DNA from 2 places in the Thermus hydrothermalis genome. Region 2 is predicted to be linked to the other one. Evidence: riboswitches for the same ligand, from Rfam matches in the RefSeq annotation. Region 2 holds a riboswitch; the other holds the start of a gene.
What was found. Region 2 has a riboswitch for thiamine pyrophosphate ahead of L0C60_RS01805 (thiamine ABC transporter substrate-binding protein). Riboswitches for the same ligand answer to the same signal wherever they lie in the genome.
Positions count from the first base shown of each region.

Region 1: it holds a riboswitch for thiamine pyrophosphate, as region 2 does, so the genes downstream of both, thiE (thiamine phosphate synthase) here and L0C60_RS01805 (thiamine ABC transporter substrate-binding protein) in region 2, are expected to answer to the same signal.

Region 1 covers NZ_JAKTNT010000006.1:69,446-76,450, forward strand. The annotation lists gene thiD (bifunctional hydroxymethylpyrimidine kinase/phosphomethylpyrimidine kinase) at 1-135, opposite strand, end outside; gene L0C60_RS05365 (MFS transporter) at 132-1,433, opposite strand; gene thiC (phosphomethylpyrimidine synthase ThiC) at 1,438-2,745, opposite strand; gene L0C60_RS05375 (NAD(P)/FAD-dependent oxidoreductase) at 2,742-3,671, opposite strand; gene L0C60_RS05380 (thiazole synthase) at 3,668-4,450, opposite strand; gene thiS (sulfur carrier protein ThiS) at 4,470-4,664, opposite strand; gene thiE (thiamine phosphate synthase) at 4,651-5,271, opposite strand; TPP riboswitch at 5,341-5,450, opposite strand; gene L0C60_RS05395 (nitrite/sulfite reductase) at 5,583-7,005, shown strand, end outside.
Region 2 covers NZ_JAKTNT010000002.1:107,974-114,978, forward strand. The annotation lists gene L0C60_RS01800 (ABC transporter permease) at 1-1,382, opposite strand, end outside; gene L0C60_RS01805 (thiamine ABC transporter substrate-binding protein) at 1,386-2,420, opposite strand; TPP riboswitch at 2,440-2,533, opposite strand; gene L0C60_RS01810 (alpha/beta fold hydrolase) at 2,539-3,387, opposite strand; gene L0C60_RS01815 (hypothetical protein) at 3,357-3,596, opposite strand; gene L0C60_RS01820 (fuculose-1-phosphate aldolase) at 3,593-4,171, opposite strand; gene rpoC (DNA-directed RNA polymerase subunit beta') at 4,229-7,005, opposite strand, start outside.

The sequences.
Region 1 (7,005 bases), on a different contig from region 2:
CAGGGTGTTCTGGGCCGTGACCAAGGTGAGGGCGCTCGTCCCGTAGACCCCGAAGCGGAAGAAGACCTTGAGGTCCGCCTGCACCCCCGCCCCGCCCCCAGAGTCCGAGCCGGCGATGCTAAGGGCCACCCTCATGTTTCCTCCAAGGGCCTTCCCCGGGTCTCTACCCCCACCCCCAAGGCAAAAAGTCCCGCCAGAAGGAGGAGCCCCCCGTGAAGGGCAAGCACCCCGCCCGGCCCCCAAGCGGGGAGGAGGGCCCCGGTGGCGTAGGGCGCCAGGATACCCCCCACCCGGCCTACGGCAGCGGCTAGCCCCGCTCCGCTTCCCCGCAACGTTGTGGGGGAAAGCTCAGGGGTATAGGCGTAGATGGCCCCCCAAGCCCCCAGGTTGAAGAAAGAGAGAAGGCTTCCAAAAAGAAGGAGCTCTCCGGGAGAGGAGGCCTGGGCCAAGAGGTAGGCGGAGAGGGCCGACAGGGCCAAGAAGCCCACCAAAACGGGCCTCCGCCCCAGACGCTCTACCAGGAAGGCGGCCGTCAAGTAGCCCGGCACCTGGGCCAGGGTCATGAGGAGCACATACTCCAAGGAGCGCACCAGGGTATACCCCTGGGCCACGAGCAGGGAGGGAAGCCATATGAAGGCCCCGTAGTAGCCAGCGTTTAAGGCGAACCAAGCCAGCGAGAGGAAAAGGGTGCGGCGGAGAAGGGGCGGGCGGAAGAGGGCGGCGTAAGGGTAAGCCTTCGGGGCGGGGACAGGGGACGGCAGAGGCAAGGGGTGGGGAAAGGCCCTCTCCCAAGCGGTCACCAGGGCCTCCGCCTCCTTCAAACGCCCCTGGGCCACAAGCCAGCGGGGGGACTCGGGCAAGGAAAGCCGCAGGTAGGCGGCGTAGAGGGCAGGGAGGGCCCCCACCAAAAAGGCCGCCCGCCAACCCAGGTCCGGCACCAAAAGGTACCCCACCAAGGCAGCAAGAAGCCACCCCACCGCCCAAAAGGCCTCCAAGAGAACCACCATCCGCCCCCGGTGGACCCGGGGGCTAAACTCCCCCATGAGGCTTGCCGCCACGGGAAGCTCCGCCCCCAGGCCGACCCCCGTGAGGAAGCGGAAGAGGTAGATCCACCCAAGACCCGGAGCCCAGGCGGTGAAGAGGCTCCCGAGACCCGCCAGAAAAAGGCTATACCCCACCACCGCCTTACGCCCCAAACGGTCGGCAAGCCGTCCGCCCAGGGCGGCCCCCAGGAGCATGCCCAAAAGCCCAGCGCTCCCCAAAAGGCCCGCCTGGACAGGGCTAAGGCCAAACTCCCGGGAAAGGGCGGGCAGGGTGAAGCTGATGAGGCCCACGTCCATGGCATCCAAGGCCCAGCCCAGGCCCAGGAGGAAGAGCAAACGGTAATGGGGCCTGCCCAGGGGCAGGCGCTCCAAACGGGAAAGCACGTCCATGCCCTTAGGCTACCGGAAGCTCGAGGCGCTCCCGACCCCGCAGCACCGCCTCCACCAGGTTCATGGGGCAGAAGGGGCCGCACATGCTGCAGGCCTTGGTGCGGCTTCCCCGCTCCTCCTTAAGCCGCCTGGCCTCCTCGGGAAAGAGGGCGAGGGCGAACTGGGCCTCCCAGTCCAGGCGGTAGCGGGCCTCGGACATCCGCCGGTTCCGCTCCAGCGCCCTCGGGTTCCCCCGGGCCACGTCGGCGGCGTGGGCGGCGATCTTGAAGGCGATCACCCCTTCCTTCACGTGCTCCGCCGTGGGCAGGCCCAGGTGCTCCGCCGGGGTCAGGTAGCAGAGCATGTCCGCCCCCATCCAGCCCGCCAAGGCCCCGCCGATGGCCCCGGCGATGTGGTCAAAGCCGGCGGCGGTGTCCACGGGGAGCATGCCAAGGATGTAAAAGGGGGCATGCCCCGTGAGCTTCTTCTGGATCTGGACGTTGGTGGCCACCTCGTTCAGGGGGATGTGGCCTGGCCCTTCCACCATGGCCTGGACCCCAGCCCGCCTGGCCCTTTCCACCAGCTCGCCGATGGTGAGGAGCTCGGCGATCTGGGCCCGGTCGGTGCTGTCCGCCAGGGAGCCCGGCCTAAGCCCATCCCCCAGGGAGAGGGTCATATCGTAGGTGCGGGCGATGTCCAAGAGGTCGTCAAAGCGGGCGTAAAGGGGGTTCTCCTCCCCGCGGTGGAGCATCCAGGCGGCCATGAGCCCCCCGCCCCGGCTTACGATGCCCGTGGTGCGGGGGGCATGCCGGTAGACCTCTAGGTTCTTTAGGGTGACGCCCACGTGCACCGTGATGTAGTCCACCCCCTCCTTCCCGTGCTCCTCAATGACCTCAAAGAGCTCATCGGGGGACATGTCAAAGAAGTTCTTGCGCTTGGCGGCCCGGAACTCCGCCTCGTAGATGGGCACGGTGCCCAGGGGAACGGTGGCCACCTCGAGGATGCGCCGCCTTATCTCCTTCAAGTCCCCCCCGGTGGAGAGATCCATGACGGTGTCCGCCCCGTAACGGATGGCCACCCGGGCCTTCTCCACCTCCTCCTCCACGTCCACGTAATCGTAGGAGGTGCCCAGGTTGGCGTTCACCTTCACGGAAAGCCCCTCCCCGATCCCCTTGAAGTCCCTCAGGGTGCGGTGGTTGGGGTTCCTCGGAATCACGATCCTTCCCGCCGCCACCCCTTCCCGCACGAACTCGGGGGAAACCCCCTCCTGCTCCGCCACGTAAGCCATCTCCTCGGTGACGATCCCTTTCCTTGCCGCCTCCAACTGCGTCATCCTTCCACCTCCATGAGCTTCAAAAGCCGCCTCGCCGTCCAAGGGGCGAGGAGGACCCCGTTGCGGCCATGCCCCGTGGCCGCGTAGACCCCCTCCCCCACCTCCCCCACGAAGACCTCCCCCATGGGCCTATACCCCCAAACCGCCTCCCGGAAGCGGGCCCCCTCCAGGAGGGGAAAGCGCTCGTGGGCGTAGTCCGCAAGCCACCGAAGCCCGAAGAGGTCCACCCCTGCCCCCCACCCCTCCCGGCCCGTGGCCCCCACGTAGACCCCACCCTCCCGGGGCAGGAGGTACCCTTCCCCGGCGAAGAGCGGGCCGGGGGGAGGAGGTCCCTGGAGGAGGAGGGCCTCCCCCCTGAGGGGGCGCACCCCGAGGCCAAACCGCTCCCCCCAGGCCCCCACGGCGAGGAGGATGCGCCGGGCCCGCACCTCCCCTTCGGGAAGGACCACCCGCCCCTCCCGCACCCCCTGGGCCTCGGCCTTCAGGTAGGGCACCCCCATGCCCCGAAGCGAGGCCAAAAGGGCCTCCCTAAGGGCCCGTGGGTGGACATACCCCCCGGGGAAAGCCCTGGCCCCCAAAGCTCCCCGCACCGGGTAGGGCGGGGGGCCTTCTGCCTCCCAGGCCTCCTTCTCCCCTGGGCTCAAGGCGGCCACGTAGGTGCCGGAAAAGCCCGCTTCTACGGCAAAGCCCTTCTCCCCAAGCTCCGCCAAGAGGTCCCGGTAATACTCCAGGGCGAAAAGCCCCGCCTCCAAGAGCTCCCCCGAAAGGCCCTCGGGGTAAGGGGCGAGCATCCCGGCGCTCGCCAGGGTGGCGGCCCCGGGCTTCTCCGCATCCAGGAGGAGGACCTCGAGGCCCCGCTTGGCAAGCTCATAGGCGGCGAGGGTTCCGATGATGCCCGCCCCCACCACCGCCACCTCGGCCCTCACCCCGGCCTCCCCAAGGGCACCCCTTCCGTGGGGCTTGAGGGGCTCGCCCCCTCCCTAGGCCGCATGGGCCCCGCCCGGTAGGCCTTCCTGCCCGCCTCCACCGCCAGGCGGAAGGCCTCGGCCATGGCGGGCGGGTCCTGGGCCTCGGCGATGGCGGTGTTCACCAAAACGGCGTCCAGCCCCAGTTCCATGACCTCCGCCGCATGGGAGGGAAGCCCAAGCCCCGCATCCACCACCACGGGCGGGAGGCTTGGGCGCTCCCGGGCGAAGAGCTCCAAAAGGGCCCGCGTCTTTACCCCCCATCCCGAGCCGATGGGCGCGGCCAAGGGCATCACCGTGGCCGTGCCCAAAGCGGCGAGCTTTTTGGCCAGGACCAGGTCCGGCCCCATGTAGGGCAGGACAAAGAAGCCCTCCTGGAGGAGGATCTCCGCCGCCTTCAGCGTCTCCACGGGGTCGGGGAGGAGGTAGGCGGGGTCGGGGATGACCTCCAGCTTCACCCAGTTCTCCCCCGTGAGGAGGCGGCCGAGCCGGGCCAGCCGCACCGCCTCCTCCGCCGTGCGTGCCCCGGCGGTGTTGGGGAGGAGGCGCACCCCCTCTAAAGCCTCCAAAAGCCCCACGTGTCCCGGGGCCCCCACCTCCACCCGGCGCACGGAAACCGTCACCACCTCCGCCCTCGCCGCCTTTAGGGCCTCCCGCATCACCCCGAAGTCGCGAAACTTCCCCGAGCCCAGGATGAGGCGGCTCGTGAGCGTTATGGGTCCCACCTGCCAAGCGTCCATCCCTCCTCCTTTACCCCCTTTACCCCCCTTGCACCAGGGCCACCACCTCCACCTCGTCCCCCTCCTGGAGGACACGGGGCGGAAGCTCCTTGCCGGGGTAAGCCTCCCCGTTGAGGAGGACGGCCACCCGTTCCGGCTCCACCCCCAAGGCTTCCAACACCTCCTTTAGGGTCTTCCCCTCCAAGGGCTTGGGCTCGCCGTTAAGCCACACCATAAAGCCTCTCCCTGAAGGCCCGGGCCGCCCGCTCGGGGTCCTCCGCATCCAGGATGGCGCGCACCACCACCACCCGCCGGGCCCCCGCCTCGAGGACCTCCGGCAGGTTCTTCAGGTCAATGCCCCCGATGGCGAACCAGGGCTTCTCTCCGAGGTTCTCCGCGGCAAAGCGGACGTAGCCAAGCCCCGCCGCCTTACGCCCGGGCTTGGTAGGGGTTTCCCACACCGGCCCCACGGACAGGTAGTCTGCCCCCTCCTCCAGGGCCTTTAGGGCCTGCTCGGGAGCGTGGGTGGAGCGGCCCACCAGGCCCTGAAAGAAGCGCCTGGCCTCCCTGGGCGTGAGGTCCCCCTGGCCCAGGTGCACCCCATCCGCCCCCAGGAGGGCAGCAAGGTCCGGGCGATCGTTGAGGAAGAAGGGGACCCCGTAGCGCCGGGCCAAGGCCAGCATCTTTTCCCCTAGCTCCAGAATGGGCCTCGCCTCCCAGTCCTTGGCCCTGAGCTGCAAAACCTCCACCCCGCCCGCCAGGGCCCGCTCGGTGCGGGAAAGGACCTCCTCCCACGTCCAGGAAGGCCGTGGGGTCACCACCAGGTAGAGCCTGCCGAGCAACCTTTCACCCCCTTAGGCCAGCGGAAAAGGCCCACGCGGCCCAAGGGGTGTTGGGTTTTGGGGATTGGGGATCTTCCGCATAGGCTTCCCTCCGCCGGCATTACCCGGATCAGGTTCCAAGGGTTGCTGGGAAGGACCCAGCTCTCAGCCCCTCCATTGGGGCACCCCTAGCCTGCAAGGGTTACTTTACCACGAGGAGTCCCAGGGAATGGAAGGGGGGGCACAAAGGGCCTTATACCCTTGACATTCATGGGCTCAATGGTATACCATGCCGGGCAACCCTCCCTCCGGGAGGGGACGAGGAGGCGAAGATGGCAGGGCTTTCCGAGGTGGTGGAAGCGGAAATCCGGTACCTGGAGGCGATGATCGCCCGCCTCGAGGCCGGGGAGGAAGACCCCGAGGACTTCCGGGTCTACCGGCTCAAGAACGGGATCTACGGGATCCGAGGGCGGCCGGAGCACCACATGATCCGCATCAAGCTCCCTGTGGGCCGCATCACCCCGGAAGGCCTCCGGGTTCTGGCGGAGGTGGCCGAACGCTATACGGAAAACCGCCTGGCCCACGTGACCACCCGCCAGGCGGTGCAGCTCCACCACGTGCACCGCCGGGACGTGCCCAAGGTCCTCCGGGCGGTGAACGCCGTGGGGCTCACCACCCGCGAGGCCTGCGGCCACTCCATCCGGGCCATCACCTGCTGTCCCTACGCTGGGGTCTCCCCCGAGGAGCCCTTTGACGTCACCCCTTATGCGGAAAGGGCCTACCGCTACTTCCTCCGCCACCCCGTGGGGCAGAACCTGCCCCGGAAGTTCAAAGTGGCCTTTGAAGGGTGCGCCACGGACCACGCCCGCACCCCCATCCACGACATCGGGGTGGTGGCGGCGGTGGAGGGGGGCAAACGGGGCTTCCGCATCTACGTGGGCGGGGGGTTAGGCGCTGCTCCCATGAGCGCCGAACTCCTGGAAGCCTTCACCCCCGAGGAGGACCTCCTCCCCACCATGCTCGCCATCATCCGCCTCTTTGACCGCTACGGGAACCGCAAGGTCCTGACCCAGGCCCGGCTCAAGTTCCTGGTGAAGAAGTGGGGCATCGCCGCCTTCCGGGAGGCGGTGCGGGAGGAAAGGCGCCTGGTAAAGCTCACGGCGAGCGGGGCCGACCTCGAGGCCTGGGCCCCACCCGAAGACGCCCCACCCCCCCGCCTGCCCTCTCCCCCCAGGAAACCCTTCTCCTTCGCCCCCGGCTTTGACGCCTGGCGGCGGACCAACCTTTTCAAGCAAAAGCAGGAGGGCTTTTACACCGTCACCGTCCGCCTCCCCTTAGGGGACATCACCCCTGAAGGCCTAAGGGCCCTGGCGGAGATCGCCGAGACCTACGCCGGGGAGGTCCGGAGCGCCATCAGCCAAAACCTCCTCCTGCGTTTTGTGCCCGAGGAGGCCTTGGGCGGGCTCTACGAGGCCCTTTTGGAAGCGGGGCTCGCCCACGGCGAGGCCCACACCCTCCTGGACATCACCCGTTGCCCCGGGGCCGACACCTGCAACCTGGCCATCACCCGCTCCCGGGGCCTGGCCCAGGCCCTGGGGGAGAAGCTCCAGGCTCTCCCCTTGGCCCAGGACCCAGGGGTGAAGGCCATAAGCGTCAAGATCTCCGGCTGCCCCAACTCCTGCGGCCAGCACCACATCGCCGACATCGGCTTCTACGGCTCTAGCCGCAAGGTAGGGGAGCGGGAGGTGCCCCACT
Region 2 (7,005 bases):
CCAGGCCGGCCCAGGCGCTCGTAGATGGCGAGGGTAAGGGTGGTCCACTCGGGCCGCCAAAGCACCAGGCTCGCCCCGAACTCCCCCAGGATGGCGGCGAGGGCCAGGGCTACCCCGGAGGCCAGGGCGGGGCGGAGGAGGGGAAGCTCCACCCTTAGAAAGGCGCGGAAGGGGGTGGCCCCTAGCGTCCTCGCCGCCTCCAGAAGGCTTGGGGGGAGGCTTCGTAGGGCAGGGAGGAGGGCCCGGGCCAGGAGGGGGTAGGCGAGGAGGGCGTAAGCGGTGAGGAGGAGGGCCAAAGAGCCCCGAAGGCCCGGGTAGGCCACCAGGTAGCCAAGCCCCACCGCCACCGGGCTCACCATGAGGGGAAGGAGGCCCAGGAGGTCCCAAAACCCGCTCCGCCTCGCCGCCACCCCGTAGGCCACCCCTAGGGGCAAGGCCAGGAGGAGGGCGAGGAGGCTAAAGCGCAGGGTGTTCTCCAGGGCCAGGGAAAGGGGGGTGAAGTCCTCCGAGGCCCAGGCGGCACGGAGGGCCAGGGGGCTTGCCTGGAGGAAAAGGGCGAGAAGGGGGGCGTAGAGGAGGAGGAAGAAGGCCCCAAGCCCCACGGGATAAGCCCAGGAGGCGGTGGGGAGGAGGGGGCCTGGGGCGAGGGGGTAGGCCCGCAGGCGCAGGTAGAGGAAGACCGCCAGGGCCAGGGTGAAAAGCTGCCAGGCCATGAGGGCGGCCGCCTCGGGGAAGGCCAGGCGGTGGGCCAGGAGGGTGTAGACCTCCACCTCGAGGGTGGCGTGCCGAGGCCCCCCCAGGAGGAGGGGCACCCCGAAGGCGGAGAAGGTGTAGAGGAAGACGAGGAGCCCCGCTCCCCCCAGGGCGGGGAGGAGGAGGGGAAGCCCCACCCTTAGGAAGGCGCGAAAAGGAGTGGCCCCCAACGTCCTCGCCGCCGCCAGGGGCCCCTCGAGGCCCAAGGCCACCGGCAGCAAGACCCTTAGGGCAAGCCCCAGGTTGTAGAAGACCGCCGCCAGGAGGAGGAGGGCGAAGGTGCCGTAGAGGTCCACCCCCAAGACCCCCCGGGGGCCTAGGAGGGCCAAAAACCCCAGGGCCACCACCGGGGTGGGGAGGACGAAGGGGAGGGTGGAAAGGGAAAGGAAAAAGGCCCTTAGGGGAAAGCGCCGCCGGAAAAGGAAGGCCAAGGGGAGGGCGAGGGTGAGGGTGAGGAGGGCCGAGGCCAGGCCGTACCCCAGGCTAAACCGGTAGCGTTCCCAGTAATAGGGGTTGGTCCAGGCGCTCCAAAACCCCTCCCCCAGGCCCAGAAGGAGGACCCGGAAGAGGGGGTAGAGGAGGGCGAAGCCCAGGAAAAGGAGGACCACCCCCCCGGGGAGCCGCGCCATCCCTTAGCGCCGCCCCCGGCGCACCGCCTCCGGGCTTTGCCCCTGGAGGACCACCTTGGTCCACTCCTCAATCCAGCGCTCCCGGTTCTCCGCCATGCGCTTGGGATCTAACCGGACGCTGCCTACAGGTTCCGGGGCGAAGCGGAAGACCTCGGGGAGCCTGGCGTCCCGCCGGGCGGGGTACATCCACATCTCCGTGGGGATGTTCTCCTGTACGGGGCGGGAGAGGAGCCAGTCCACAAGCTTTTTGGCCCCCTCCAGGTTCCTGGTGCCCTTCAGGATGCCCACGAACTCCACCTGGAAGAAGGCGAGCTCGGGGAAGAGGTTCCCCGTGGGGGGCTCTTGGTACTTGCCCTCGGAGTAATAGACCTCGGCGGCGGGGCTTGTGGTGTAGGAGACCACGATGGGCCTGTCCCCCTTGTACAGGGTGAAGTGGGTGTAGTAGGCCTCGCTCCAGCCCTTGGCCACCCGCACCCCGCCGTCCCTAAGCCTGGCCCAGAAGTCCAGGTAGCCGTCCTCGCCGAAGCGGGCCACGGTGGCCATGAGGAAGGCCAGGCCCGGGGAGCTGGTGGCGGGGTTCTGCACGGCGAGGAGCCGGGCGTACTCGGGCCTTGCCAGGTCCTCGGGCCCCTTGGGCAGGGGCCTATTCTGGAAGTAGGCCTTGTCGTAGTTCAGGCTCACCCAGCCGTAGTCCACGGGGAGGGCCCGGAAGGTGGGGTCCAGGAGCAGGGTGGCCTTGAGGTTCCTAATCTCCGGGCTCCGGTAGGGGAGGAGGATGTCCGCCTCGAGGGCCCGGGAAAGAAACGTGTTGTCAAAGCCGTAGAGCACGTCGGCGATGGGGGCGTTCTTGGTGAGGATGGCCCGGTTCAGGGTCTCCCCGGCATCCCCCGCCTTGAGGATGCGAAGCTTGAGGCCCGTTTCCCGCTCAAACTGGGCGACGAGGCCCTTGTCCAGGGAGAAGCTTTGGTGGGTGAGGAGCGTGACCTCTTGGGCCAGGCCGAAGGCCAAAAGCAGAAGGAGCGCCAAGGCTTTCCGCATAAAACCCCTCCTTGTCACCGGGAGGGGCCCGTCACCTTCCCTACGCCGGCATTACCCGGATCAGGTTCCAAGGGTATTTCTCAGCCCCTTTTGGGGCACCCCCGGTGACGCCCTTAGTCTACCACCCTTGGGGGGCGAGGACCTGGGCGAGGGCGGCGCGGAAGGCCTCGCCGAAGGCCTCGGGGGCGTCTATCCAGGGGTAGTGCCCGGCTCCCGGCACCACGCGGATGGGCGCCCTAAGGCGCTCCGCCACCTCCTCGGCGTAGGGGTAGCTGGTGCCGTCCCGCTCCCCCACCACCACCGCCAGGGCTTTGGAGGAGGGGGTGAGGTAGGGGGTGTAGTCCAGGCGCCAAAGCCCGTTCCGCAGGAAGGCCAGGGCGGGGGTGTCGGGCCCGAGGATCCCCGAGCCCTCCGCCAGCCACTCGTACTCCATGCGCCCCCTGGGGCTTGGGAACATGAGCCGGTCAAAGAGGAGCTTGGGCTCGGCCTTTTCCAGGGCGGCCTTGAGGTTTTCCTCGGGGTCTTCCCCTGGGGTGAGGCCCGCCGCCTCCGCCAGGCGGGCGGCAAGCCAAGGGAAGCTCACCCAAGGCCCAAGGAGCAGGGCGCCTTCCGCCTCGGGGTAGCGGCGGAGGACCTCCAGGGCCACCACCGCCCCGAAGCCGTGGGCCAGGAGGCCGAACCGCTCAATCCCCAAAGCCTCGGCCAGGGCCAGGGTGTCCTCCACCAAGGCGTCAACGGTGAAGAGCCTGGGGTCTTGGGGAAGCTCCAGGCTCCGCCCCGAGCCCCGCTGGTCAAAGTAGACCACGCGGAAGCCTTCCAGGTAGTCCTGGAGCCCTTCCCGGAGGACGTAGGCGTTGCCCCCGGGGCCCCCGTGGAGGACCAAGAGGGCGGGGGCGTGCTCGTCCCCCACGTCCTCCACGTAAAGCTCCGCCTCCCCTACGGGGATGTAGCCGATTTCTTCCCGCATCCCCTATAGACTACCCCATCCTCCAGGGTAAAGGCCCAGACCCGAGCCCCCGGGAGGCCTTCCGCCAGGGCCTGGGCCTCCTCCGAGGCCCCGAAGACCTCCAGGAGAAAGACCCCTTCCCCCGCCAGGAGCCAGTAAGGGTGGGGAAGCTTCTGGGCCAGGGCCTCCAGGGCCTTCCGGTCCTTGGCCTCCACGAAAAGCACCCTCATCCCTTCCCCCAAAGCCGATGGTAAAGGAGGACCTCGGCGCTTTCCTCCAGGGTGGTGAGGAGGCTATAGGCCTCTAGAAGGGCCTCTTCCGGCTTCTCCTTGGTTCCCTTGGCGAAGGCCCCGTGCCCCTTGAGGAGGCAGACGGGGTGGTCCCGCAGGGCCTCGGCCACCGCTAGGGCCGCCTCTTCCGTGGCGGAGGTGGTCTTGGGGGAGAGGACGGGGACCTCCTTGAGGTAGATCTGGCCCTCGAGGTCCAGGGGCACAAGTCTTTCCAAGCTTAAGGAAAGGGCCACCGCCACCCGAGGGTGGGCGTGGGCCAGGGCCACGGCGTCCGTGCGCCGGTAGACCTCGCGGTGGATGATGCTCTCCACGCTGGCGCCCGGGGGAAAGGGGCCCTCCAGGGGCACCTCCACGAGGTCCTCCGGGGTAAGCCGCGCCTTCTGCACCCCGCTTTTGGTGATGAGGAAGCCCTCCTTGGTGCGGGCGGAAAAGTTGCCGGCGGTGGCGGAGATGAGGCGCTGGGCGAAGAGGTCTTCCCCCACTTGGCGGAAGGCGGTGTAGAGCCTAGCCAGCATGGCCCCATTATGCGGGAAAAGGCGGCGGGAAAGCCCCGCCGCCCCATAAGCCCGTCCTTAAGCCTGCTTGCCCGGCTGCTCCCGGCGGGGGATGCGGCGGGCAGGGGCCTCCTTGGTGGCCTCCACCGCTTCTTTGCGGGCCTCCTCCAGGGCCTTCAGCGTCTTTTGGTCCACCACCTGGGTGAAGCGCACGAAGTCCGAACCGGTGCCGGCGGGGATCAGGCGGCCCAGGATGACGTTTTCCTTGAGGCCGATGAGCTCGTCCTTCTTCCCGGCGATGGCCGCCTCGGTGAGGACGTGGGTGGTGTTCTGGAAGCTGGCGGCGGAAAGCCAGCTCTTGGTGGAGAGGGCGCTCTTGGTCACCCCCATGAGGAGGGGCTTCCAGGCCACCGGGGTCTTGCCCTCGGCGATGAGCCTTTCGTTCAGGGCCTCCACGTCCCACTTCTCCAGGACCTGGCCTTCCAGGAGGCGGCTATCCCCGGGGTCGGTCACCTCCACGTACTTGAGCATCTGCCGCACCACGATCTCAATGTGCTTGTCGTGGAGCTTCACGCCCTGGGCCCGGTAGACCTTCTGGATCTCGTCCACCAGGTAGCGCTCCACCGCCTCGGGACCCTTGGCCTCGAGGAGCTGGTGGGGGTCAATGGCCCCGCGGGTGAGGGGCTGGCCCGCCTCCACGTAGTCCCCGTCCTTCACCACCAAGCGGGCGTCCTTGGGGAGCTTGTACTCCTTGGCGAAGCCTTCGGACTCCACGAAGACGGAGAGCTTGTCCTCGGTTTCCTCAATGCGCACCACCCCGTCAATCTCGGAGATGACCGCCTTGGCCTTGGGCCTGCGGGCCTCAAAGAGCTCAATGACCCGGGGCAGACCCTGGGTGATGTCCGTGCCCGTGGCCACGCCGCCCGTGTGGAAGGTGCGCATGGTGAGCTGGGTGCCGGGCTCCCCGATGGACTCCGCCGCCACCACGCCCACCGCCTCGCCGATGGACACGGGCCGGGCCATGGAGAGGTCGTAGCCGTAGCACTTCTGGCAGACCCCGTAGCGGGTCTGGCAGGTGAGGGGGCTCCGCACCGGCACCTCCTTGATCTCCCCGGCTTCCGCCCCCTTGATGAGGAGGTTCACGTCCTCCATGGAGAGGTAACGCCCCTCTTCCAGCCGTACCCCCTGCACCTCCACCTCCCGGGCCAGGACCCGGCCATAAAGCCCCGCCTCAATGTCCGAGCGCTTCCTCAGGCGCAGGGAGCGGGTCACCTCGTCGGGCTGGAAGAGGGGGACGGAGATGTAGTTGGTGGTGCCGCAGTCCGCCTCCCGCACCACGATTTCGTGGGCCACGTCCACCAGCTTGCGGGTGAGGTACCCGGAGTCGGCGGTCCTAAGGGCGGTGTCCGCCCCGCCCTTCCGCGCCCCGTGGCTAGAGATGAAGTACTCCAAAACCGTGAGGCCCTCGCGGAAGGAGGAGCGCACGGGCACCTCAAAGGTTTCCCCCGAGGGCTTTTGCATGAGGCCCCGCATGCCGCAAAGCTGGCGGATCTGCTGCGGGTTACCCCGGGCCCCGGACTGGGCCATCACGTAGAGGGGGTTGAAGGGGTAGTTCTCCTCAAAGTTCTTGAAGACCGCCTGGGTGACCTTTTCCGTGGTTTCCGTCCAGAGCTGGATCACCTGGTCGTACCGCTCCCGGTCCGTGAGGAAGCCCATCTCGTAGGCCTGCTCAATCTGGCGGAGCTTGCGGTCGGCCTCCTCCAGGTACTTCTGCTTCTCTGGCGGGATCACGGCGTCGTCAATGCCGATGGTGATGCCGCTCGTGGTGGAAAGGGTGAAGCCGTAGTACTTGAGGGCGTCCAGAAGCCGGGCCGTTTTCTCAATGCCCAGGCGCAGGAAGGACTGGTAGACCAGGTCCTTGAGGGAGTTCTTTTCCTGGGGGACGTCCATCTGCAGGAGCTCCTGGGCCACCTTCTCGTCCCCCACCGCCTCGCCCACGATGCGGGCGAAGAGGATGCGGCCCGGGCTCGTCTCCAGCCGCTTGCCCAGGTAGCGCACCGTGACCACGTCCTGGAGGTCCAAAAGCCCGTGGGCCACGGCCAAAAGGGCCTCGTCGGGGTTGGCGAAGATGAACTTGAGCCGGCCCACGCTGGTTTCCTTGCCCGCCACCTTGATGGGGGCGTTCAGAGCCACCTCGCCCCGTTCGTAGGCGGCCAGGGCCTCCTCGGGGGTGGCGAACTCTAGGCCCGCCCCCTTCTTCTCCCGCCGCACCTGGGTGATGTAGTAAAGCCCCAGGATGATGTCCCGGCTGGGCTTGGCCAGGGGCTCGCCGGAGGCGGGGGAGAGGAGGTTGTGGGCGGAGAGCATCTGGATGCGGGCCTCCGCCTGGGCGAAGGAGGAAAGGGGCACGTGCACCGCCATCTGGTCCCCGTCAAAGTCGGCGTTGAAGGCCTCGCAAACCAGGGGGTGGAGCTGGATGGACTGCCCTTCCACCAAGACGGGCTGGAAGGCCTGGATGCCCAAGCGGTGCAGGGTGGGGGCCCGGTTCAGGAGGACCACCTTCCCGTGGATCACCTCCTCCAGGGCGTCCCACACCTCGTCCTTGATGTCCCGTTGCCGCTCCAGCATGCGCCTCGCCGCTTTGACGTTGGGGGCGATGCCCTTTTCCTCCATCTTCTTGAGGAGGAAGGGCTTGAAGAGCTCCAGGGCCATGCGCTTGGGCAGGCCGCACTGGTGAAGCTTGAGCTGGGGGCCCACCACGATCACCGAGCGGCCCGAGTAGTCCACCCGCTTGCCCAAGAGGTTCTGCCGGAAGCGGCCCTGCTTGCCGGAGAGGATGTCGGTGAGGCTCCGCA